One region of the Paenibacillus riograndensis SBR5 genome, then DNA from elsewhere that is predicted to be linked to it. Evidence: riboswitches for the same ligand, from Rfam matches in the RefSeq annotation. Region 1 holds a riboswitch; the other holds the start of a gene.
The links. A riboswitch is a leader RNA that binds a small molecule or an ion and turns the genes downstream of it on or off. The one in region 1 is predicted to bind glycine.
Positions count from the first base shown of each region.

Region 1 (12,511 bases):
CAAAGGAAGAGCAGTCGAAGGTCGCGGTCTGGTCTGGTGAAGCGCCGAACTCATACGGCGTGCCGAGGAAGGTCTTGCCGTAAGCAATCAAAGCCTCCGCTTGCTTCTCCGCAAGTGAGCTGTTGGTGTAATCCGTATATTTCGGTTTGGCTGAGATGTATCCCGTCTGGTTGTCCCCGGTCTTCACCTTCAACCACAGGGCATCGACAACGCTCACCACATGCACCTTCGTACCTGCGGAGAGCAGTTCCGGACTTACGGGAGCGCTCTTCGCATCCGGTAAGCTGCGCAGGTTGACTCCATGGAGAACCGAGGTTTCATAAATAATCCCGGAGGAGATTTGCACGGATTGGGTGCCGGGTACCCAGTCTACCTTGTTGCCCAAGGCTTCGCTGACGAAGCGCAGCGGGATCATTGCCGTATTTCCGGCAATTTGACCGGGAGCCGCCAGACTCAGTGTCTGCCCGTTCAGCTCGGCAGTCAGCGCTCCCATCCGGTACGTAAGCGTGGTATCCGCCTTGATTGCGGTGACCGTTTTATCCACGTTGTTCCATGACAGCTTGGCCCCTTGTGCTTCAAACAATCCGCGCATCGGTACTAACACTGTACCGTTTAGATTCAGCGGCTGGACTCCGGATTGAAGCCGCTGTCCGTCCAGATAGACGGAGATTGCCCGGGCCTCGGCCTGCGGCCGGGCATCTGCATGGACGACGCCGGAGGAATAGAGTGAAAGGGCTAACAGAGACAGAAGTGCAGCATTGCGCTTATCCATATGTTCATCACCTTTTGTATAGATTTGTACCTATACAGTTGGACGAAGCAGAAGCAAAATGGTTTTGTGGTAAATGATGGCATCCTGGCGACATGGATTAACCCAAAAACCACTGTAAAGGGATTCCCGGCTATCTTTCCATAGGCTCAAAACCTTGGATATTTGTTTTTTCCCTCTTTCTTCTATTCGTAGAATACAAAACAAACAATAGAATAAACCATAGCGGCGTCAACAATAAGGCCGGGCGCGTTTCTTCAGCAAACAGCATAATAATGAGGATTGCAGCAAACAACGCAAGGACAACATAATTAATAAAGGGTGTCAACGGGGCTTTAAATTTTGATCTGGCCTGCAATTCCGGCTTTGTTTTCTTATACCGCAAATGACAGATTAGAATGACACCCCAGACCCAGATGAAACAAATGGCACTAATGGTGGTCACGATTCCAAAGGCAGTTTCCGGAATAAGCTTACTCAAAAGAGCGCCAACCGACAAGACAAGCGTAGATACGAGCAATGCGTTGCTTGGCACATGGTTTTTATTCAGCTTGGCAAAATGGGCGGGAGCCTGCTCATTCCTGCTCAAATTATATAGAATCCGGCTCGTTGAGAACATCCCGCTGTTGCAGGCAGACGCGGCTGAAGTTAATACGACAAAGTTAATAATGCCTGCGGCAATGGGAATCCCCACTAAACTGAATGTTTTTACAAAAGGGCTTTCTGCCGGAGTCAGTTCCGTCCATGCGTTGATGGATAATAGGGCGATAATCGCACCCACGTAGAAAAACAGAATTCTTAAAGGGATTTTATTAATCGCCGACGGAATGCTTTTTTCCGGATTTGCGGTTTCCGCTGCCGATACACCCACCAATTCCACACCGACAAAGGCGAACACAACCATTTGAAAGGAAAGCAAAAAGCCTGAAATTCCGTTGGGGAATATTCCCCCATGTGTCCAAATATTGCTGAGAGCCACTGTTCCGGCATCTGTTTTAAATCCAATCACCACCAAAATAACCCCGATGGCAATCAATGCGAGAATAGTCACTACCTTGATTAAGGCAAACCAAAATTCCAATTCACCAAAATTTTTGACAGTTAATAAGTTGAGTCCTAATAAAATGATTAAACAGATGACAGCAGGGACCCATTGCGGGATATCAAACCAATACTGGACATACACGCCAACAGCGATAATATCAGCCATCGCCGTCATGATCCAGCAAAACCAATAGGTCCATCCGGTTACAAACGCCGCCCGCGGTCCGAGGTAGTCTTCGGCAATGTCTGTAAAGGATTGATAACCTGCTTTAGACAACAGAAGTTCTCCCAAAGCCCTCATCACAAAAAAAACGGCGATCCCCACAATCAAATACGCAAAGATGATGGATGGCCCTGCCAGTTGTATCGCTTTGCCCGATCCTAAAAATAATCCGGTGCCGATGGTCCCGCCAATTGCAATGAGCTGAACATGCCGATTCTCTAAATCCCTCTTTAGTTCTTGTGGTGCCACTTCGAACTCCCCCTCTAAATCTAAATAATTTTCCCATGTGAAAAGATGAACAAGAAATGCTGACAATAAAAAAAGAGACTGGATGGGCTCCAATCTCTCAAGGTCATAAGAATAATAAATAAAATACATAAGTGATTCTGACGGTGATCAGAACAACAAATGAATTATCCAGTACTCTTCTGTCCTTTTGCCTGAGATTATGAACCCTTCGGCGCCGGGGAATCCCCACGGTCTCTCCAGAAGCTGCTCCTGCTATAGTGTGATCCATAGCAATCATAGCTTTTAGCTTTTTAGTTTTTTAGTTTTTTGATGTCAACTTCGTGTAAATATTTTTCAATAGTAATCATAGCCGGATCTTTTGTCAATAACATTAATTACCGAGCTCGCCAAAATAATTAGAGTAGGGCTTGAACTTTGCCAACACTTCATCTACCTTGCACATCCGTTCCTCCAGGCTGCCCCGGAGCGTAATATAGGGTATCCGCCGTTCCTTCAAGTCTGCAATGATTTGCTTATGGAAAATATGCCGCTTCTGATTCCCGCTGCGGTCCCATGTATCCTCGTAAGGAATATCATCGTCGCACAGGAAAAAAAGGTCATAACGCTGCGCATTTTCCAAGGCGATCCGGGTTAAGCGTTCAGGCGCCCGGCCGTGGTAATCCAGGGCAAACATATAAGTCGTGATCGCATTGGTATCGACAAAAAGGTATTTATTCGCTTGCAGCAAAGCCTGCTCTTCGCGCTCTATATGGCCTACAGCGATTTCATCGAACGCCTTAAGGCCGATTCTGCGGTCCACCTGATGCTCCGTCCAATAATCGCGCCCGTATTCGCCTGCATAGGTTGTGTGGTACCGCTGTGCCAATGCTTCGGTGATCGTGGATTTCCCCGTCGACATCGCTCCCACAAAAACCACTTTTGTTATTAAGTCCCGATATACGATATCGCTCACATATGCCCGGTACTTGTAAGGATCAGAACGGACCATGGTGGCTGAAACCGGCACCCGCCTCCGGGCTTCATCCACCCGCCGGTCCACAGCGCCCAGAGCGATGCTCATATGCTCTCCGTAAAATTCGCTGGAGTAGAAATGCGTCACTTGCTCACCGTTCAGCAGCCCCAGAATATATTGCTCTTCCCTTATCTCATGCTCCCGGTCGTCCGAATACCCGTCCGGACCATCCCAGGCTTCGATCACCCGGACCGCCGGGTAGAGCTTGCGAATCCAGTTCGCCCGGATATGCAGCGGGATCGTTGTCACCGTCGTCTCATAGATCACTACAATCAGTTCATCAACCTCTTGCAGTGCCGTCTCGATCATGAACTGATGCCCTTTATGCAGCGGGGCGAACTTCCCAAGCGTTAAACCAAGTGTCTTCATGCCGCCACCTCCCTGGCTCCCTTGTTCCAATTGTAGTAGCCGTATACAGCGTTAACCAGATACGCGCTCCACATGACAATCATCAGCAGGCCTTCCCCGCTCCCCTCCAGCATTCGAATCACCCACAGCAGTACCGTGAACATATTGAGGACGATATAGACCAGCCATTGTTCCTTGAATCTTCGAACCATCAGAAGTGTAGCCGCAACGGATAACACTGTCGTAATAGCATCAATATACGGCGAGTTCTGCCCCGGTATGAAAGATAATCCGAAGCCCAGCAGCAGGCAGCCTGCGATGCAAACCGCCCCCACAAGAAGCAGACCCTTAAGCTCCAATTGGCGCATGGACAGCTTGCCGTGATTGCTGTTATTTTTCCACATGTAGAAGCCGACGACATTCATAGGAACAAAGAAGAGCAGATTGAGCATAACCTCGCCAAACAAACCGTTCACGTAAGCCAAGTATGCATAACCGACCGTATTGTACATGCCAAACACATAATTCATCAGGTTGCCTTTCGCTGCGAGCACCACGCACAGCACCCCGGTGACAAAGACCGTAAATCCGAATACAGAATCCTTAGAAATCACCGTGAACCCCACAGCAATTGCGGTAAATAACACCAGCCACGACAATTCAAACAGATTCCAGCCGCCCCACGATTTATTCACTTGCATCCCCTCCGCTTCCACCCGATTTGTGCATCTTTAAACCAGCCATATCTTAATTACATTATGATAATAACATATTGTTAATATCATTGAAAGTAGAAATGCAACTTTTTCAATATCATTGGAGGACAAGGCGATGTATGATAAAAACACAGTACTCCTGATTACTAAATAAAGCAGGTGCATAAGATGAATTCAGTCAACGATTTTTATAATGATAGATTAGTGAAAATAAATTGGTTCGAACATTGTGGCAAACCCATAGATAGATCTATATCTAAGAATAATTTTATAGCAGTAAAGGGATGGAGAGAGGCAGAGAAAGGAATGAATTTCAGTTGGGATAATATGAAGCTGAACGTCCGAAATGATCTAACGTTAGCTCTTCATGAACAGTTCAGAGAGGAATATAGAGAGTGGAATAAAATTACGCTGGAGGTCAAAAAAATGTTAGGGGAAGGAGTTCTAAAGGATATTCATTACTATGTAATGAAGAACAAACTTAGCCCTAATGTATACGAAAGTATAGAATGGGACTTGATCACTATTTTAATGGAGCATGCCTACAGTAGTTTGGTGAAGCCCGGATTTTACTTTCAACTGTTAGAGATATATGAGCAAGGACATGTTCCATGCGGCTGGAAAGGGAAGTGGCCTTCAGGGTCCCTTAAAGTATTTTGAGCACATATACTCATCGCCACATCATCTTCTATAATTAAAATATTGGACACATCAGCTACACCGCTTCCCCTGCTAAAGTAAGCTTCCAACGGCAGGTCATCGTTAAGTTGCCTCCGTGCAGCTCCGCTGTCAGTGTGCCGTTCATCTTGTCCATGAGGCTTTTGGCGATGGAAAGGCCAAGGCCCGATCCTTGGGCAGACCGGGTGCGGTCGACCGTATAGAAGCGGTCGAATAGCAGCCTTACATCGATGTCGGTTAATTCCTTCGCTTCGTTCACGATCCGCAATTCGGCTGTCTTCTCCCGGTGCTCGAAGCAGATTTCCACATGGCCGGCCGCATGCTTGACCGTATTGATAAGCAAATTCTCAACGACCCTCCGCACGGCGGATTCGTCGGCATATATAGCCACCGCTTCCTGCGGCAGCCGGATATCCGGCGTAATGTTCCGTTCGTTGAACCGGTCGTAGAAACCGACCAGAATGTCTGACAGAAGGACATTCATTTCGATCCGCTCGGTCTTAAGCTGATAATCCGAAGATTCGATTAAGGACAGCTCGAAGAAATCGTTCAGTAGCGCCTGCAGCCGTTTCGTGCGATTTTTAACAATTGTGAGGTATTCGTGCTTCTCCTGGGACGTAATAGGCTCTGCTTCCAGCAGTTGAATATAGCCGAATATGGAGGTCAGAGGAGTACGGATATCATGGGAAATGTTCGCAATCGCCTGCCGCAGCTCATTTTCGGTTCGTCTTCTGCGGGCCTCTGCGTCGACTACAAGATCGGACTGGCGGTTAATTTCACCCGCAAGTGCTTCGAGCCTCTGGTCGAATAGAGACACGTCTATTTTTTTACCGGTTGTCCCCTTATTATACCGGCGCAGCTGCGCCGTCATCCGCCCCAGCTCCCTCCTCATCAGCAGCAGACGGGCAAGCAGAAGAGCCGCCACCGTAACCGATACGAGCGTTAGGATAAGCAAGTCTCTCCCGCCCCTCTCCTTATTATTTAATTTCCTTCCTGCGGAACACTAGAATCCCGAGCAGCCCGGCTGCGACAATCGTCAGCAATGGCACAAGCAGGAGCGCCGGCAGATCGCCGCTGCCGATACTGGGCTTGCTAATATCGCCCATCAGCTTGAAGATGGAATAATCATACACTGTAGTAAAGAAAGGGATGTACTTACCCAAGCCCCCCAAAATCAAATCAATCATTAGGAAGAAAATCATTGAGAAGCCGATTGTCTTGCCGCTGTCGGTGAATATGGCAGTGAACAGCGCCCCGATCGCCGCGTAGCCTGCAGTGTACAGCAGTGTCAGTCCGAGGGCCCGCGGTATGAAGAACGCGTCCACCCCCTCCGGCAGATGACCGAAACCTGACAGCAGCGAAACTTCAGTTGTACTCACGACCGGAAATACTATAGAGACAGCCATGGCACCCACCGAGAAGCCGATCAGCTTAGCGGTGAACAGCCGTCCCCGGTCGTTGCCCGACGATGCGATCGTCTTCATGACACCCGTTGCATACTCACTCGCGATGAAGAATCCGGCCAGCGCTGCTACGCCGAATTTGATCATATAGCCATTGCTTGCCATAAACCTAATCAGGAATTCGGCTCCTGTGAACTGCGGTTGTCCACTCGATTTATTGTCAAAATAGTAGAGCAGCGGATAGGCCAATGAAAGAACGGCGGTTACGAGCAGCAGCACCCGGAATGATCTGTCCTTACGCAGCTTGAACAGCTCGGATCTGATCAGATTATACATGGCCGGCACCTCCGATCCGCTTCATGAAATAGCTCTCCAGGTCCTCGCCCATCGGCATAAACTGCTCGATTTCCAGGCCTGCGGAGAACAGCGCCGACGATACTTTGCCTGGCTGCTCCATGTGTCCATACAGCTTGATGGCCCCATCCGGCATCACTTCGAAATCGTTGGTGCGGAGCCCGTTCTGAATAACCGTTACCGCCTTGTCCGGATTATCCGCTTTGATGTACACGTACTGCTGGCATTTATCGTTGAGTTCCTGGGCAGTGAGCTGCTCCAGCAGCCTGCCGTGATGAATGATGCCGTAATGGCTGGCCAGCAAATGCAGTTCGCTCAGAATGTGGCTGGAGATCAGAATCGTTAACCCTCGTTCTTGATTGAGCTGCTTGAGCAGCTCGCGCATTTCAATGACGCTCATCGGATCTAGCCCATTGGTCGGCTCGTCCAGAATTAGAAACTCCGGGTCGCTTAGCATGGCGATTGCCAGACCCAGCCGCTGCTTCATGCCAAGCGAGAAATTCTTCACTTTCTTCCTGCCTGTTCCCTGCAGCCCAACCAATTCCAGCATCCTTGCGACGCAGTCTTTGCCGGGGATACCCCGGAGGAGCCGGTTCACCTCCAGATTCTCGGCGGCGGTCATGTGGGGGAACAACGAGGGACTCTCGATAATCAGCCCCATCCGCTTGCGGGCCTGGGTCAACGCCAGCTCGTCGCTGGCGCCGAACAGCTCGATACTTCCGCCGGACGGAAAAGCAAGTCCGGTGACGATGCGCATCAGCGTCGATTTTCCGGCCCCGTTCTGCCCGATAAAGCCATATATGGAGCCTTTGCGGATAGACAAATTCACTTTATCCAGCGCTACGCTGCCTTTGAACTTCTTAGTCAATTGATTCGTTTGCAATACATATTCGCTCATTGTCGTCTTGGCCTCCCTTATGTGATAGACCAAGTATAGAAACGAAAACTTAAGAGGGGCTAAAGCCAATTCTTAAGAATGTCTTAAGGCTTCAGCCGGTAGCCCATGCCCCATACCGTTTCGATAAATTCGCTGCCGGGCGCAGCCTTCGCCAGCTTGCTCCGCAAATTGCTCATATGGACGTTGACCGTATTGTCGTCTCCGTAGTATGGCTCATCCCATACGCTTTCGTATAGATTGGCTTTGGTGAATACCTTTTTCGGTGCCGATAGAAGCAATGCAACAATCTCGTACTCCCGGGCGGTCAGTGCAACCTCCGCCCCCTCTGCCATCACCGTTTTGGAATCGGGGTCAAGCACAAGTCCGTTATGCTGCAGTACACTCGGCACAGCCGGCGGAGCAATCTGCGCATAGCGGCGCAGATGGGAATCGATGCGTGCCGAAACTTCCTCGATATCAAAAGGCTTCGTAATGAAGTCATCTGCACCTCCGCGCAGCGCTGACACCTTGGTCTGCTGCTCACCCTTGGCCGAAATGATGATGACCGGCACACCGCCCCGCACGCGGATCCATTGGAGCAGCTCCTCGCCCGTCATTCCCGGCAGCATCAGATCAAGCAGTACCATGCTCCATTGCCGCTGCTCCAGATAGAGCAGCGCCTCCGTTCCGGAGAAGGCAGGCTGTGGCACGTAACCGCTTTTTCTTATAATGCTGCACAGCAGCGAGCTGATGTCACTGTCGTCCTCGGCTACGAGAATATGAATCGAATTATTCATCTAATCTCCTTATACTGTCTGTAATCAGCTATCAATCTTATGTTCTTCAGCATATATGATAGACTATTTTTCCCTCCGGTTCCAGAATAGCCTTCCTGCCCTGCTTACGGCTTTCTCCGGTACAAATCGACGCTTTTATACCCCTCACCTAAAATCTTTTTCATTTCTGCCCGCCGTTTTGCTCTAGTTTCCTCTTGTACGGCGCTGTATACATAACGGGCCCAATCCTTCCGGTAGCCGGGAGTCAGGGATTGGTAAAGAGCCAGCGCCTCCGGACTATCCTGCAGCTCTTTTTCCACAGCAGGGATCATAGAGGTATAATCGTCCACACGTTGACTCGGCTTGGAGGACGCATCCTTTTTCTTCCTTGCCTCCTCTTTGAACCCGACAACGGTAAACACCTCATTTAAGCCCACCATACGCGCAAACTTCAGGCTGCTCTCTCCGATATAGCCGTCCTCATCGGCTCCTACTCCTGCAAAAAGGCTGTCTCTATGAATGTAGGTTGAATAAACCTTATTCCCCTTTTTGGGATAAGCTGCGTACAAATAGCCGCCTTTATTTAAATAGTTGTGATCAATCACTTGATTGACGAGATCCTGTAGCGACTCCATATTAAGCACGTAGGCAAAAATGAGATCATACCGGCTGGCTGTTAATTCGGTATCATGGTCTCCTAACCCCGTTAAACTATTTTCATTCTCGGGTCTGTACAATACAGCAACCTTTTGGAATTTCTGTAAATTTAATTTGTCTACAATGGTTTTAGCCATGTGCGAGAACCCTCCGTTAGATGTGTCACAGCTTCTGAACCAACCGCTCCCCTTTTGTCTGTATATATCTGAACATTGCTATGCATCCCGCTATCATAATCATTCCCACACCCGACAACATGAGATTGCCATTCACATGAGCCAAAAGAAGGGATACCCCCAACGGAATTAATAGACTTATGATTCCTGTGAACATGGATACAAGGACAGCCGCACTCTGTTTGACCACCGCAACTTCACTTGTCCACTCCAGCTTAGGCAATTTCAAATTAATAATAACGCCCAGCATCGCTGAATAACAAGCATATAGCGAAGGAATGACAAGCAATAATAAGCCTTCAACCCATCCCATACGCAGCGATATCATAAGCAGTACACCGCCCACAACCACAACCGGCAGTGTAATGGTAAGATTCACGGCAACTTTGCTAAGCAATATGCTTTGTTTCGATACGGGTGAGCTTTTGAGTATCCATAGACGATTACCTTCAAGAGAAATGGCGCTTGACGTTGTACAGCTTAAAGTTACGAACAAGGAAACTATGATGGGAGCCACCGTACCCAGATAATGGGATAATTGTGGAATCTCGATCAGTTCCCCCAGCTTCTCCGGGCTGACAAACAATAAAGCAACCGACAGTACCAGCAGAAGAATCATACCCATACTTGTATTCAGTACATAAATAGAAGAACTAAAATACCGGCGCAGCTCCTTCTTATACAGCGCACGAAACGGAGAGGATACCTTTAGCGGCTTCATTATATATTTACTGCTTGCATGATAGGTCGTTAACCCTGTATGAATAGCTTTGTATCTTGTACCAAGTACAGCAGCAAATATCATAAATGAAAGTACCGATAGCGCGATAAATAATAACAATGCGCCCATCCGGTACGAGCAAACAGCATCTACATACAAGGCTGCAAGAGGATACAGCTTAAATATCATCTCGGCCAGCCCAGTCCCCATATCAGCAAGCGCCTGCTCGTTCCCGTTCATCCCAAATGAACCCACCATGAGTGCAATCATTACAGCAAAGGTTAACACCAGACTGATCATCCGGCTCGCTTTAAACCGGGAAGAGATCCAGCTGATGCCTGAGCCAATAACCGTTGCAGCAATAATCGGCAGTAATTGGATAAATAAGAGTGTTATTAGAAAATACAGATAAAACAGCGCTCCAGGATTTACTTTTACAGCATAGACCGCACCTGCCGGCAGCATGACCATCACCGTAAAAAACAAATTCAGCACATAGAGCTGAAGAATGCGGCTTGCAACAACATGACTCGTCTTGATTGGCAGCGACATCACCAAATCGTAGTCTTTATAGCTGAATAATACACCGCTTGCCTTATAGACCGTTGTGAAGAACCCTACAAGAGAAGTAACAGTCATCATAATGGCCAGCAGCAGATCCATCCGCCCCATTTGTTCAAAAGCCAGCGCCATCATAAAGCTGTACCCAAAGGAAGCCGCTGCTATCATAAGCACACCCGCCAGAATACCGGTGCTCAGCAGAAGCGCTTTGCGTCTTTCCTTAACATCTTTGGTATGCAGAGCTTTGTTTAATCCAAATGAAGAGAGCAGCTGGATTTTCGTTAATCTCCATATATCAATCATTATCTATCAGCTCCAGGAATACATCTTCCAGGCTATTCTTGCCTTTTACTTCTTCCGTCCTGCCATGGGCTATCAACTGGCCTCCCTTGATGATCGCTATCTTATTGCAGAGCTTCTCTGCCACATCCAGCACATGGGTTGAGAAGAAGATCGCACTGCCGCTGCTGCACAGCTCTACCATGATGGTCTTTAGCATGTGGGCTGCCTTTGGATCAAGGCCGACAAAAGGTTCGTCTAGCACTAACAGCTTGGGTTTATGAATGAGAGCAGAGATTATGGCAAGTTTTTGCTTCATACCATGGGAATACGATGAGATCATATCCCCCAAATTTGCCGTAATCTGAAAAGCATCGCTGTATTTTTTAATGAGCCGCTCACGGTCCGCCTTGGATACCCTAAAGAGATCACCAATAAAATTCAAATACTGGATGCCGGTAAGATGATCGTACAGATCGGGGTTATCCGGAATGTACGCGGTTTTCGCCTTGCAGGCTACCGGGTCTTTCTTAATGGAGACACCGTCAATTTCAATGTCCCCTTCTTCAAAATCAAGCACACCAACTACTGCCCGGATGGTTGTTGTTTTGCCTGCACCGTTATGTCCGATGAAGCCATAAATATCGCCCCGCTCGACCACTAAGTTCAGGTCATTTACGGCCTTTTTACCCCCCTTATAACTCTTGGTAAAATGTGTGATTGTGAGCATTTCCCTTCACCTCTTTATTGGTGTATGTGGTTTTGGAAAAGCGTATATCTCGTCCTGTACGCCTTTCCAGCAGAATATTTATAATACGTACAGCCTATGCTGAACGTTCATTACTCTGCGATAATATCCCGACACAAAAGAGCGGACACCTTGTAGGTGTCCGCCTCATCCCCTGAGCATTGCGGGGTTTCCCCCGGGGCTCCAGTCTACTCCAGCGCTTTTACCGTTTCGCCTTCAATCAACACAGGCTGGTAGTAGGTGCTGTTCCGCAGATCCTTTTTTCCTTGCAGCTTCTTAATGACCCATTCTGCGGCATCGCGCCCCATCTGTTCCTGGGGATGTGTTAAGGTCGTCAGCTTAATGCTGGCGTTCTTGGCAATATAAGAATTGTCCTGGCCAATGATCGACAAATCCTCCGGAATAGCGATGTCCAGTTGCCTGCAGACATTTACAGCTTCCAGGCCTACCTCGTCGTTATAGCAGACAATTGCGGTTAGCACCTCTCTATTTTCGCTTAGGAAGTTCTTCAGGTTGGCGGACAACGCCTGCTTCGTCTCGGTATCGAAGGAGAGCACCTGCTCGGGGTGAAACCGTAATTTGGCTTCTCCAAGCGCTTTGATATAGCCTTTCATACGGTATTTTCCTTGCAAATCATCCATTTTGGCAATGATCCCGATTTGGGTATGCCCTTTGGAGATCAGCTCTTTGGTTGCCAGATAACTGGACTGGACGTCATCGAGACAAAAAAACGGAACCTCCAATTCCTCATAATAGGCATTAATCATGATAAAGGGGACATCCTGTTCCTTAAACGACAGGTAGTAGGCGATATTGGGGTTGTACAGATTGCTCTTCGTAGGTTCAATAATCAGACCCTCTACACCGAAGGACAGCATCATTTCCAGCGCTTTCTTTTCCTGGGCGACATCATTGTTGGT
Region 1 is NZ_LN831776.1:7,791,817-7,804,327, forward strand. It holds gene PRIO_RS32960 (C40 family peptidase) at 1-772, opposite strand, end outside; gene PRIO_RS32965 (amino acid permease) at 903-2,285, opposite strand; glycine riboswitch at 2,455-2,535, opposite strand; gene PRIO_RS32970 (AAA family ATPase) at 2,656-3,666, opposite strand; gene pnuC (nicotinamide riboside transporter PnuC) at 3,663-4,340, opposite strand; gene PRIO_RS32980 (hypothetical protein) at 4,530-5,021, shown strand; gene PRIO_RS32985 (sensor histidine kinase) at 5,077-5,994, opposite strand; gene PRIO_RS32990 (ABC transporter permease) at 6,017-6,778, opposite strand; gene PRIO_RS32995 (ABC transporter ATP-binding protein) at 6,771-7,694, opposite strand; gene PRIO_RS33000 (response regulator transcription factor) at 7,778-8,470, opposite strand; gene PRIO_RS33005 (YdeI/OmpD-associated family protein) at 8,575-9,243, opposite strand; gene PRIO_RS33010 (hypothetical protein) at 9,269-10,867, opposite strand; gene PRIO_RS33015 (ABC transporter ATP-binding protein) at 10,860-11,573, opposite strand; gene PRIO_RS33020 (GntR family transcriptional regulator) at 11,780-12,511, opposite strand, start outside.

Region 2 (12,511 bases), 560 kb from region 1:
GACAAACTGTATGGATTATGGATAGTAGAGAAGGCTTCAAGCGTTCCAGAAAAACACGCACTGCCTTCAAAATTATCATTGGGATCAGCAGTTATTAAGAAAGCTGCATGTATGTAAAAGGGCCGTAGTGTATTGCTACGGCCCTTCCTATGCTTCGATTACAGGACAGAAACAGTGCTGTCGCTGCAGCCATATGCTATCCGCTATACCATGTCCGAAGTCTGCAGCTCCAGGGCCTTGGTCCGCTCTGTATCGCGGATCAGTACGGGCTTCAGGTATTTCCCGGTGTAGGATTCCTCCACCTCGATAATCTTCTCCGGTGTCCCCGTTGCAATCACTGTACCTCCGCCGCTTCCGCCTTCCGGTCCCATGTCAATGAGATAGTCGGCAGTTTTGATCACATCGAGATTATGCTCAATGACGAGTACGGATTCGCCGGAGTCCACCAGACGGTGCAGCACCTCAAGCAGCCGCCCGATGTCATCCACATGCAGCCCCGTTGTCGGCTCATCCAGAATGTACAGCGTCTTGCCGGTACTGCGGCGGTACAGCTCGGAAGCCAGCTTCACACGCTGCGCCTCGCCGCCAGACAGGGTTGTTCCCGGCTGGCCGATATTGATGTAACCTAATCCAACGTCCAGCAGAGTCTGCATCTTGCGGTGAATCTTCGGAATATTCTTAAAGAATTCAGTAGCATCTTCTACGGTCATCTCCAGCACATCGGAGATGCTTTTCCCTTTATACTTCACTTCCAGTGTTTCGCGGTTATAGCGTTTGCCTTTGCAGACCTCGCAGGGAACATAGACATCCGGCAGGAAGTGCATTTCAATCTTGATAATCCCATCCCCCCGGCAAGCTTCACAGCGTCCGCCTTTGACATTGAAGCTGAAGCGGCCTTTCTGGAAGCCGCGCACCTTGGCTTCGTTGGTCTTGGAAAAAAGGTCGCGGATATCATCGAATACACCGGTATAGGTGGCCGGATTGGAACGCGGAGTCCGGCCGATCGGCGACTGGTCGATATCAATGACTTTGTCCAGATTTTCCAGACCGCGGATTTCCTTGTGCTGCCCCGGACGGACCTTCACCGCTTTGTTCAGCTGCCGGGCCAGACTCTTGTAGAGAATCTCATTCACCAGCGATGATTTGCCAGAACCTGATACCCCGGTTACCGCTGTAAAGACACCGAGCGGAATTTTGACATTCACATTCTTCAGGTTGTTCTCCTTGGCGCCGCGGATTTCGATCCAGCGGTCATCTGTAGCACGCCGTTTGGAGGTAACCGGAATAAACTTGCGTCCGCTCAGGTACTCCCCGGTCAGGGAATTCGGGTCATTCATGATCTCCTTCGGGGTGCCCTGGGCCATGACCTGGCCGCCGTGAATCCCTGCACCCGGACCAATATCAATGATATAGTCAGCCGCCATCATCGTATCTTCATCATGTTCGACTACAATCAGGGTGTTGCCCAAATCGCGCATATGCCCAAGTGTTGAGATCAGCCGGTCATTATCCCGCTGATGTAGACCGATACTTGGTTCATCGAGAATATACAGCACGCCCATCAGGCTGGAGCCAATTTGGGTCGCCAGCCTGATCCGCTGCGCCTCACCGCCGGAGAGTGAGCCGGCTGCACGGCTAAGCGTCAGATAATTCAGTCCCACGTTGACCAGGAAGCCCAGACGGCTGCTGATTTCCTTGAGGATCAGGTGGGCAATGGCTGTTTCCTTCTCACTCAGTGCAATATTGTCAAAAAATTGGAGGCAGTCGCCAATCGACAGATCAGTCACATCGGCAATATTACGGTCATTGACCGTTACGGCGAGAATTTCCTTCTTCAATCTTTTGCCTTTGCACACATGGCAAGGCTTGGCGCTCATGAAGCCTTCGATGAATTCGCGGATGCCATCGGAGGCGGTCTCACGGTAGCGCCGCTCCAGGTTGGGGATAATCCCCTCAAAGGCAACGAGCGCATCCTTCCGCTGGCCGAAGTCATTTTCATACCGGAAGCGGATCTTCTCGCTGCCTGTACCGTTCAGCAGCTTATTCATATGCTCTGGTGACAGACTGCTCACAGGAACGTTCTGCGGAATTCCAAAATGCTCGCATACGGATTTCAGGAATTGCGGGTAGTAGTTCGAAGTGCTGCCTGTCCAGGCCAGAAAAGCGCCCTCTTCAATGCTTTTCTCCTGATCAGGGATCAAAAGGTCGGGATCGACAACCATCTTCATCCCAAGTCCATCGCATTCCGGGCAGGCTCCGAAGGGGCTGTTGAACGAGAACATGCGCGGTGCAAGCTCCTCGATGCTGAACCCGCAAACCGGGCAGGCAAAGCTCGAACTGAACAGCAGTTCCTCCTGGCCGATGATATCGACCAGAATTTGCCCGCCGGAAAGCTTCAGCGCAGTTTCCAGAGAGTCAGTCAGCCGCGTCTGCACATCATCCTTGATCACGATCCGGTCGACTACAACCTCAATGGTATGCTTCTTGTTCTTCTCCAGCACGATATCTTCAGTGACTTCACGCAGCTCGCCATCCACACGTACACGGACAAAACCCTGCTTCGAGATATCACTGAACAGTCCCTTATGTTCACCCTTGCGGCCGGAAATCACCGGCGCCAGAATCTGCAGCCGGGTTTTCTCAGGATACTGCATGATCCGGTCCACCATCTGCTCAACGGTCTGGGACGTAATCTCGATGCCATGATCCGGGCAGTGCGGATGCCCGATCCGGGCGAACAGCAGCCGCAGATAGTCATAAATTTCCGTTACCGTGCCCACGGTCGAACGCGGGTTGCGGCTTGTTGTCTTCTGGTCGATGGATATTGCCGGAGACAACCCGTCAATGGAGTCGACATCCGGCTTCTCCATCTGCCCAAGGAACTGCCTGGCATAGGCCGACAGGGACTCAACATAACGGCGCTGTCCTTCAGCGTAGATCGTATCGAACGCCAGCGACGATTTGCCGGAGCCGCTAAGTCCCGTCAGCACGACGAAGCGGTCACGCGGAATCGTTACGTCAATGTTCTTGAGATTGTGCGCACGCGCACCTTTAATTACAATATTTTCGTTCGCCAACGGTACCTCTCCTTTATAAAAGCCTATTTCAAAATATTTTCGATCCCTCCCAAACCCTCCCTTAGCCAAGGGAGGGCCCCAAGGGTTGCACCCTCTGGACACCCGCAAGGCTGCTGGCGAGAGAGCTGGAGAGAAGGGACCTAGCTAGTGTGACGATAGGAGCGCTTGTCCCTACGGGACCGCTGAAATGTGGGTGCTCCAGGGAAAACCGCTGTCCCTTCGGGATGCGCAAAGTGCCTTAACTGCGGGCTGTCCCTTCGGGATGCGCAAAGTGCCTTAACTGCGGGCTGTCCCTCCGGGATGCGCAAAGTGCCTCAACTGCAGGCTGTCCCTTCGGGATGCGCAAAGTGCTTTAAGTGCAGGCTGTCCCTTCGGGATGCGCAAAGTGCCTTAACTGCGGAGCTGTCCCTTCGGGATGCGCAAGGGCGACATTTATTTAAAAAGAACGGCCGGGACAGCGCCGTCCTGTACTTGCGGATCAACCAAGAGTGTGGCTTGGGTGTATTACTCGGCCCGCAGCTCCAGAAGTGCATCGCGCAGCTCAGCGGCGCGCTCGAATTGCAGGTTCTTGGCGGCATCCTTCATCTCAGCCTCCAGACGCTGCATCAGGCTTTGGCGGTCCTTCTTGCTCATCTTGCCGCCCACGCCGGTGAGATACTCTGCCTTGGACTCGGCGACCTTCGTCGCCTCGATGATATCGCGCACTTTCTTATTGATCGTTGTTGGGGTGATGCCATGCTTCTCGTTGTAGGCAATCTGCGTTTCCCGGCGGCGCTGGGTTTCGGTCATAGCCTTTTCCATGGATTCCGTGATATGGTCACCATACATAATTACTCGGCCGTTAGAGTTGCGGGCCGCACGGCCAATGGTCTGAATCAGCGAACGCTCCGAGCGGAGGAAGCCCTCCTTGTCGGCATCGAGAATCGCAACCAGGGATACCTCGGGCAAATCAAGCCCTTCCCGCAAGAGGTTGATCCCCACAAGAACATGGAAGGTGCCCAGCCGGAGATCACGCAGAATCGCCATGCGCTCCAGCGTCTTGATGTCGGAATGCATATAGCGCACCTTGATGCCGATTTCCTTGAAATAATCGGTCAGATCCTCGGACATTTTCTTCGTCAGGGTTGTAACCAGCACACGCTCGTCACGCTCCACCCGTTCACGGATTTCGCTGATCAGATCATCAATCTGGCCCTCAGTCGGACGCACCTCAATAATCGGATCCAAAAGACCGGTAGGACGGATGATCTGCTCAACCATAGTGTCGCAATGCTCCAATTCGTATGGGCCGGGTGTGGCTGACACATATACGATTTGATTCACCTTGTCCTCGAATTCCTCAAACTGCAGCGGCCGGTTGTCGAGCGCGGACGGCAGGCGGAAGCCATGCTCCACGAGAACGGTCTTGCGTGCCCGGTCGCCGTTGTACATCGCCCGGATCTGCGGCAAGGTCACATGGGATTCGTCGATTACAATCAGCATATCATCAGGGAAATAATCCATGAGTGTATACGGTGTTGCTCCAGGCTCACGGAAGGTAAGCGGTCCGGAATAGTTCTCGATACCTGAACAAAAGCCGACTTCCTTCATCATCTCGATATCGTAGCGGGTGCGCTGCTCCAGCCGCTGGGCCTCCAGCAGCTTGCCGGCGTCCCGGAGTACAGCCAGCCGTTCTTCCAGCTCCCGCTCAATATTAACAAGTGCCACGCGCATCGTTTCCTCTTGGGTAACAAAGTGGGAGGCCGGGAAAATCGCCACATGGTCGCGTTCCCCGATCAGCTCTCCGGTCAACACGTCAATTTCGGTAATGCGCTCGATCTCATCACCGAACAGCTCTACACGGATGGCATGCTCGCCCTGCGAGGCCGGGAAAATCTCTACCACATCACCTCGCACACGAAATGTGCCCCGCACAAAGTTAATGTCGTTGCGCTGATACTGGATATCCACGAGCCGGCTCAGTATCTGGTTCCGCGGCTTCTCCATCCCCACCCGCAGCGAAAGCAGCAGGCTTCCATATTCCTTTGGCGAGCCGAGGCCGTAAATGCAGGAGACGCTGGCGACAATAATAACGTCACGCCGTTCGAACAGGGAACTGGTCGCGGAGTGACGCAGCTTATCTATTTCTTCATTGATGCTGGAATCTTTCTCGATGTAGGTGTCGGAGGAGGGAATGTACGCCTCTGGCTGGTAGTAATCGTAGTAGCTGACGAAGTAGTCTACCGAATTGCTTGGAAAAAACTCCTTGAACTCACTCGCCAGCTGAGCAGCCAGTGTCTTGTTGTGTGCAATAACCAGCGTAGGCCGGTTCAGCTTGGAAATCATTTGTGCGATGGTAAAGGTCTTCCCTGTACCCGTCGCTCCCAGCAGCGTCTGGTGCTTCTTGCCCTGCCGGATGCCGTCTACTAATTCTTGTATGGCATGAGGCTGATCGCCCTGGGGTGTATACTCGGACTCCAATTGAAAAGTCTGCGTACTGACGACAATATCACTCATTTGCCCGTCTCCCCTCTATCGTCTAAAATATATGAATATATTATAATTGTGGCCCGATGATTCTCTCTCCATACTGCTCTGAAATATATGGAAGATAAGAATACTTGTTCCCGTTTATTATACAGTGTTGCCCAGATTCATGCAAACCATAATATATAGAAATTTAAGGAGCTTGAACTAATGGATATCACTTCAATTATCGGCCTGCTGGCTGGTCTGGCTGCGCTGGTCGGCGGCTTTTTTTGGGAAGGCGGAAGCCTGTCCGGGCTGCTCCAGCTGAATGCAGCGCTTATTGTGTTCGGAGGTACGCTTGCCGCCGTTATGGTCAGCTTCCCGGCCTCCAGACTGCGTTCCGTGCCTGCGGCGCTGCGGCTGGCTTTTGGCAGACATGCGGACACTACGGAAGAACAAGCCGAAGAGCTGATCTCCATGGCAGCCGTGACAAGACGCAGCGGTGTACTGGCCCTGGAGAAACGAGCCGAAGAGCATCCCGACCCTTTTACCGGCGAGGGTCTTATGCTCATTGTGGACGGTACAGACCCCGAACAGGTCCGGCAGATTCTGGAGCTGGAGATGGACGCCAAGGAGCTGAAGTACGAAGGCTATGCCAAAATTTTTGAAGCCGCAGGCGGTTATGCACCCACCATGGGCATCATCGGCACAGTCATGGGGCTGATTCGCGTACTCAGCAATCTTACCGATCCCTCCAATTTGGGAGCATCGATCGCAGTTGCCTTTACGGCAACGCTGTATGGGGTAGCCAGTGCTAATCTAATATTTTTACCCATTGCCTCCAAAATCAAATCCCGCAGCCAAAGCGAGCTGGGTTCGATGGAGATGCTTATGGTAGGCATTCTTGCCCTGCAGAACGGGGACCATCCCCAGCTTGTGCGCAAAAAGCTCCGTTCATTCCTGAACCGGTCCGCCGAAGAACGCAGCACCGGCAATACACGAGGCCTGTCATGAGACAAAGAAACCGGAGAAAACCCCGCGCGGGAGGCCGGGAAAGCCGCGACCGCTGGATGATCACCTATGCGGATCTTATTACGCTGCTGCTGATTTTTTTCGTAATTTTGTATGCGATGAGCAGTCTGGACACTCAGAAATTCAATATTGTGACCGGTGCCTTATCGGACACCTTTAAAAGCGGAAATCCGGTGCTGGAGGGGGGGAACGGCGTACTGGATGGTCAAAAAGGAATAACGTCCGAAGGAACAGACAACGGGCAGAAGGGTGAACCCGGAGATGCTGCTGAATCCGGTATGAATCAGAAGCAGCAGAATGCAGGCGGCAGCCCGGCAGCCAGCCCTCCTCCAGAAGCCACACAGCCCTCGGCACGTGAACAGGCCTTCCGCGACCAGGAAGCGAAGCTCGCTGCACTGATGGGCGTCATCACCAAATATGTTGAAGACAATAACCTGGGCGACCAGATTTTTGTGGCGGACAAGCCTCAGGGTATCGCAATTACGCTCAGTGACCGCTATCTGTTCGATGCCGGCAGAGCCGAGCTCAAGGCGCCGGCGTTTCCCGCGCTGCGGCAGCTGTCAGGCCTGTTCCGCGGGATTGGGGCCACAATCAGCATCGAAGGCCATACGGATGATACCCCCGTATCGGCAGGCTCACGTTATAATGACAACTGGGAATTGTCCGGTGCCCGCGCCCTTTCGGTGCTGCGCTTCTTTTTAGATAATGAGGGCCTCAGCCCCGGTAAGTTTCAGTATGCCGGATATGCGGATACCCGCCCTGCTGCCAGCAACTCCACCCCGGAAGGCCGGCAGAAAAACCGCCGCGTTGAGATCACAGTCCTGCGGCAGCTTCAGGAAGAAGAGTAGCTCACCTGTCAACTCTGAGAGCAGCAGGACTTCCCCCTCCCGGCATTCCACATTAAAATATCACAAAAAGACAGACCTCACACATTAGTAACACTTAATGTGATGAGAAAGGTCTGCCTTTTTGGTGAGCCGGAAAACCGCTGTCTTCCGGGTATTTATTCCCCGATTAATTCGCGGTAAGCTGCCGCATCAAGCAGCCCGGACGCCGCTTCCGCAAACTCCCCGCTGATTTCCAGCTCAAAAATCCATCCGCCGCTGTACGGCTGATCGTTAATCAGTTCCGGGCTGGCTTCCAGTGTGTCATTGATTTTGGTCACAGTTCCCGATACCGGGGAGTAAAGCTCCGACACCGTCTTGACGGATTCAATGCTGCCCACGCTGTCGCCCGCAGAGATAGCTGCCCCAACCTCAGGAAATTCCACAAATACGATATCGCCAAGCAGATGCTGGGCATGATCCGTTATCCCGATACGCACTACGCGCCCTTCACCCTGCTGGGCCCATTCGTGCTCTTCGCTGTACAGCAGGTTGTCTAGCACTTCACTCATTCTTAAGCCGCCTCTTTTCCAAATTTGGAGTTGTAAAATTAGTTATAGACTAAGTTATCGCGCCGCTCAATGTCAATATAACTAACAGGAAAATAAAATTTGTCATCTTTTTGACGTTTTTTTGTTGACAGCGGAGTTGTATACCCGGTTTAATGGAGTCAGTAGAAAACAATACGGTTTGCGAATGATGGCATAGGGAGAGACTGTCTCACAGGAAGACAGCGCCGAAGGAGTAAGCCCGGGAGGGTGAATCTCTCAGGCAAAAGGACCTTTGCCGGACGCATCTCTGGAGAGCTATCGGGACTCTGCCTCGCAGGGTCCGGATCACCAACGGGGAAACCTGCACGCCGGGCGGCAGGGTAACTCTCAGGTACCAAGGACAGAGCGAAGGACTTATATGCGGGTTATGCATATTTGTCTTTCGCCTGTCCTTTTTCGCATGTAATCAGACAAGGGAGTGAGCAGATGGAAGCCTTGAAAAGAACGCCTTTTTACGATCTCTATTCCGCCTACGCGGAGTCCAGATGTATTGATTTCGGCGGCTGGGAGCTGCCGGTGCAGTTCACGGGAATCGTGAAGGAGCATGAAGCCGTCCGCCGGCAGGCCGGACTGTTCGATGTATCGCATATGGGTGAATTCATGGTCAGCGGCAGCGGCTCTGAAGCCTTCCTGCAGCTTATGACCACCAACGATGTCAGCCGTCTTCAGGATGGCGGTGCGCAGTACACGCTGATGCTCTATCCAACCGGCGGAGTCGTCGATGATCTCCTGGTCTACCGCCTCGGCGAAGAGCGCTACATGCTGGTCGTCAACGCCTCCAATATCGATAAGGATTTCGAGTGGCTGCAGGAGCATCTTACCGATGAATTCAGCGGAGTGACGCTGACAAATGTCTCGGATGAGACGCTGCTGCTCGCGCTGCAGGGGCCTCTGGCCGAGACGATTCTGGCCGAAGTAACCTCAGCTCCCATCGCGGAGCTTGCCCCCTTCCATTTCATTGAGCGCGCCGTAGTCTGCGGCGTAGAGGTCCTGCTCTCCCGCACCGGATATACCGGGGAGGACGGATTCGAGCTGTACGCCCCGCAGGACACAGCGGCTGTGCTGTGGAACGGCCTGCTTGCCGCAGGTGCCCCGCACGGCCTGACTCCCGCCGGGCTTGGCGCACGCGATACGCTGCGTTTTGAAGCAAAGCTGCCGCTGTACGGCCAGGAGCTGTCGGCGGATATTACACCGCTGGAAGCCGGAGTCCAGTTCTTCGTGAAGTTGGACAAAGCCGGTTTCATCGGCAGAGACGCGCTGCTGAAGCAGAAGGAATCCGGACTGCCCCGCCGCCTCGTAGGCCTCGAAATGATCGACCGCGGCATTCCGCGCTCCCATTATCCGGTCTATGCGGACGGGGTCAAGATCGGGGAGGTCACGACAGGCACACAGTCCCCAACACTGAAGCGCAATCTGGGCCTTGCCCTGTTGGATGCCGCCTATACAGAAACCGGAACAGAGGTTTATGTGGAAATCCGCGGCAAGCAGCTTAAGGCGGCCGTGGTCAAAACGCCATTTTATAAAAAGAGCCAAGGAGTGAAGCCGCAATGAAGCACCGTTATCTGCCGATGACCGAACAAGACCGCAAGGAGATGATGGAGGCGGTCGGGATTCAGTCCGTGGAGGAGCTGTTCGCCGATATTCCGCAATCCGTCCGCTATCATGGAACGATGCCGATGTCAGAGGCGCTGGATGAATACACCTTGCTGCGCCATATGAAAGAGCTGTCGGACAAAAATGCCAGCTTCGACACCCACGCCAGCTTCCTCGGCGCCGGACTGTATGACCACCATATCCCCGTTGTCATTAATCATGTCATTTCCCGCTCGGAATTCTATACGGCATACACGCCTTACCAGCCGGAGATCAGCCAGGGTGAGCTGCAGGCGATCTTTGAATTCCAGTCCTATATCTGTGAGCTGACCGGCATGAAGGTCGCCAATGCCAGTATGTACGATGGCGCAACCGCCTTCGCAGAGGCCGCTGTGCTTGCCGCCGGTGCCACGAAACGCAAAAAGCTGGTCGTCTCCCGGACCGTACATCCGGAAGCCCGCCAGGTGCTGCGCACCTCTGCAGGGGCTTGGGGCCTGGATGTTGTAGAAATAGACTACAAAGACGGAGTGACGGATGGGGCGAAACTCGCCGCCGCAATTGACAGCGACACGGCTGCCGTGCTCGTGCAGTCGCCGAACTTCTTCGGCGCGATAGAAGACCTGGGCGCCATTGAACCGCTGATCCATGCCGTCAAAGGCCTGCTCGTGGTCAGCGCCAACCCGCTGGCTCTCGGCATCCTCGAAACGCCGGGCAAGCTTGGCGCCGACATCGTTGTAGGTGACGCGCAGCCGCTTGGCATTCCGGCTTCACTCGGCGGTCCAACCTGCGGCTTCTTTGCCGTAGCCGAGCCGCTCATGCGCCGCATGCCGGGCCGGATTGTCGGCCAGACCGTTGACCGGAACGGCAAGCGCGGCTTCGTGCTGACGCTGCAGGCCCGCGAGCAGCATATCCGCCGCGAAAAAGCGACCTCCAACATCTGCTCCAACCAGGCGCTGCTTGCGCTGTGCGCTTCCGTCTATCTGTCCGTAATGGGCAAAGAGGGCATGCGCGAGGTTGGGGAGCTGAACATCCGCAAGAGCCATTACGCAGCCGGCAAGCTCGGGGAGCTGGCCGGTGCTGCCCTGGCGTTTACCGCACCGTTCTTCAATGAATTTGTCCTGAAGCTGCCGGAAGGCGCAAGCGTCAGCGGGATCAATGCCAAGCTGCTGAAGCAAGGCTACCTTGGCGGCTATGATCTGGGCCGGGATTATCCCGAGCTGGCCGGACATATGCTGGTTGCCGTGACCGAGAAACGAAGCAAAACGGAAATTGACCAATTTAGAGGCGCACTGGAGGGCTGTATATGAAACCGGAACAAAGTCTGATCTTCGAGCTGAGCCGTCCCGGCCGCTCGGCCTATTCCCTGCCGCAGTGCGATGTTCCGCAGGAAGAAAGCATCGATGCGCTGATTCCGGCAGGGCTGCTGCGCAGCGAGCCGGCAGTCTTGCCGGAGGTATCGGAGGTGGATGTCATCCGCCACTACACCGCGCTTTCCCGCCGCAACTTTGGCGTCGACAACGGCTTTTATCCGCTCGGCTCCTGCACGATGAAATACAATCCGAAGATTAACGAGGATGTCGCCCGCTTCCCCGGCCTGGCCAAGATTCACCCGTACCAGCCGGAAGAGAGCATTCAGGGTGCACTTGAGCTGATGCATACGCTGCAAAAGGATCTGGCGGCCCTGACCGGCATGGATGCCGTGTCCCTGCAGCCAGCCGCCGGGGCCCATGGTGAATGGACCGGGCTGATGATGATCCGCGCCTACCATGAGAGCCGCGGCGAAACCCGCTCCAAAGTCATCGTGCCCGACTCCTCGCACGGCACGAATCCGGCCAGCGCTTCCGCGGCCGGACTGGAAACCGTAACGATCCCTTCCAACGATAAAGGGATGGTCGATCTGGCGGCTCTGAAAGCAGCTGTCGGCAGCGACACGGCGGCCCTGATGCTGACCAACCCGAGCACCCTCGGCTTGTTCGAGACGCAAATCGTGGAAATCGCCCGGATTGTACACGAAGCCGGCGGCCTGCTCTATTACGATGGAGCGAACTCCAATGCAATTATGGGCATTACCCGCCCCGGCGACATGGGCTTTGACGTTGTGCATTTGAATCTGCATAAAACCATGAGCACCCCGCACGGCGGCGGCGGCCCGGGAGCCGGACCAGTAGGCGTGAAGGCGAAGCTTATTCCGTTCCTGCCGCAGCCGACAGTGGTTCAAAACGAAGACAGCAGCTACTCGCTGAACTACGGCGGCCCGGAATCCATCGGGCGCGTCAAAGCCTTTTACGGCAACTTCGGCATCCTGGTCCGTGCCTACGCTTATATCCGCACCTACGGACCGGATGGACTGCGTGAGGTATCCGAGAACGCTGTGCTGAACGCCAATTATATGATGCACCGGCTCGCACCGTATTTTGAAATCCCGTATCCGGGTGTCTGCAAGCATGAATTTGTCATGTCCGGCAGAAACCTTAAGCAGTACGGTGTGCGCACACTGGATGTCGCCAAACGGCTGCTGGACTTCGGCTACCATCCGCCAACGGTGTACTTCCCGCTGACAGTAGAAGAGTGCATGATGATCGAGCCGACCGAAACCGAAAGCAAGGAAACGCTCGACGGCTTCATTGAAACGATGATTCAGATCGTGAAGGAAGCCCAGGAAACACCGGAAATCGTTATTAATGCTCCGCATACCACGGAGATCAGCCGTCTTGACGAGACACAGGCTGCACGCAAGCCGGTGCTGAACTGCTCCTGCGGCTAAGCTTTTGACAGTGCAATAAGCAGCGCGGATACGCCGTCCTTCTCTAAGAACGGCAGCGCAATATCACTCACAGCGGCTAATCCCGAAGTCATTCCCGGCTTTTTTGCGGATTAGCCTTTTTTTCATTTACAAAAGCTTCTTGGCGAATTGGGAACGGTCACT
Region 2 is NZ_LN831776.1:7,231,529-7,244,039, forward strand. It holds gene PRIO_RS30585 (DUF3977 family protein) at 1-98, shown strand, start outside; gene uvrA (excinuclease ABC subunit UvrA) at 204-3,077, opposite strand; gene uvrB (excinuclease ABC subunit UvrB) at 3,582-5,573, opposite strand; gene PRIO_RS30600 (flagellar motor protein) at 5,754-6,539, shown strand; gene PRIO_RS30605 (flagellar motor protein MotB) at 6,536-7,405, shown strand; gene gcvH (glycine cleavage system protein GcvH) at 7,561-7,953, opposite strand; glycine riboswitch at 8,138-8,234, shown strand; gene gcvT (glycine cleavage system aminomethyltransferase GcvT) at 8,419-9,543, shown strand; gene gcvPA (aminomethyl-transferring glycine dehydrogenase subunit GcvPA) at 9,540-10,892, shown strand; gene gcvPB (aminomethyl-transferring glycine dehydrogenase subunit GcvPB) at 10,889-12,349, shown strand; gene PRIO_RS30630 (helix-turn-helix transcriptional regulator) at 12,476-12,511, opposite strand, start outside.
Region 2: it holds a riboswitch for glycine, as region 1 does, so the genes downstream of both, gcvT (glycine cleavage system aminomethyltransferase GcvT) here and PRIO_RS32965 (amino acid permease) in region 1, are expected to answer to the same signal.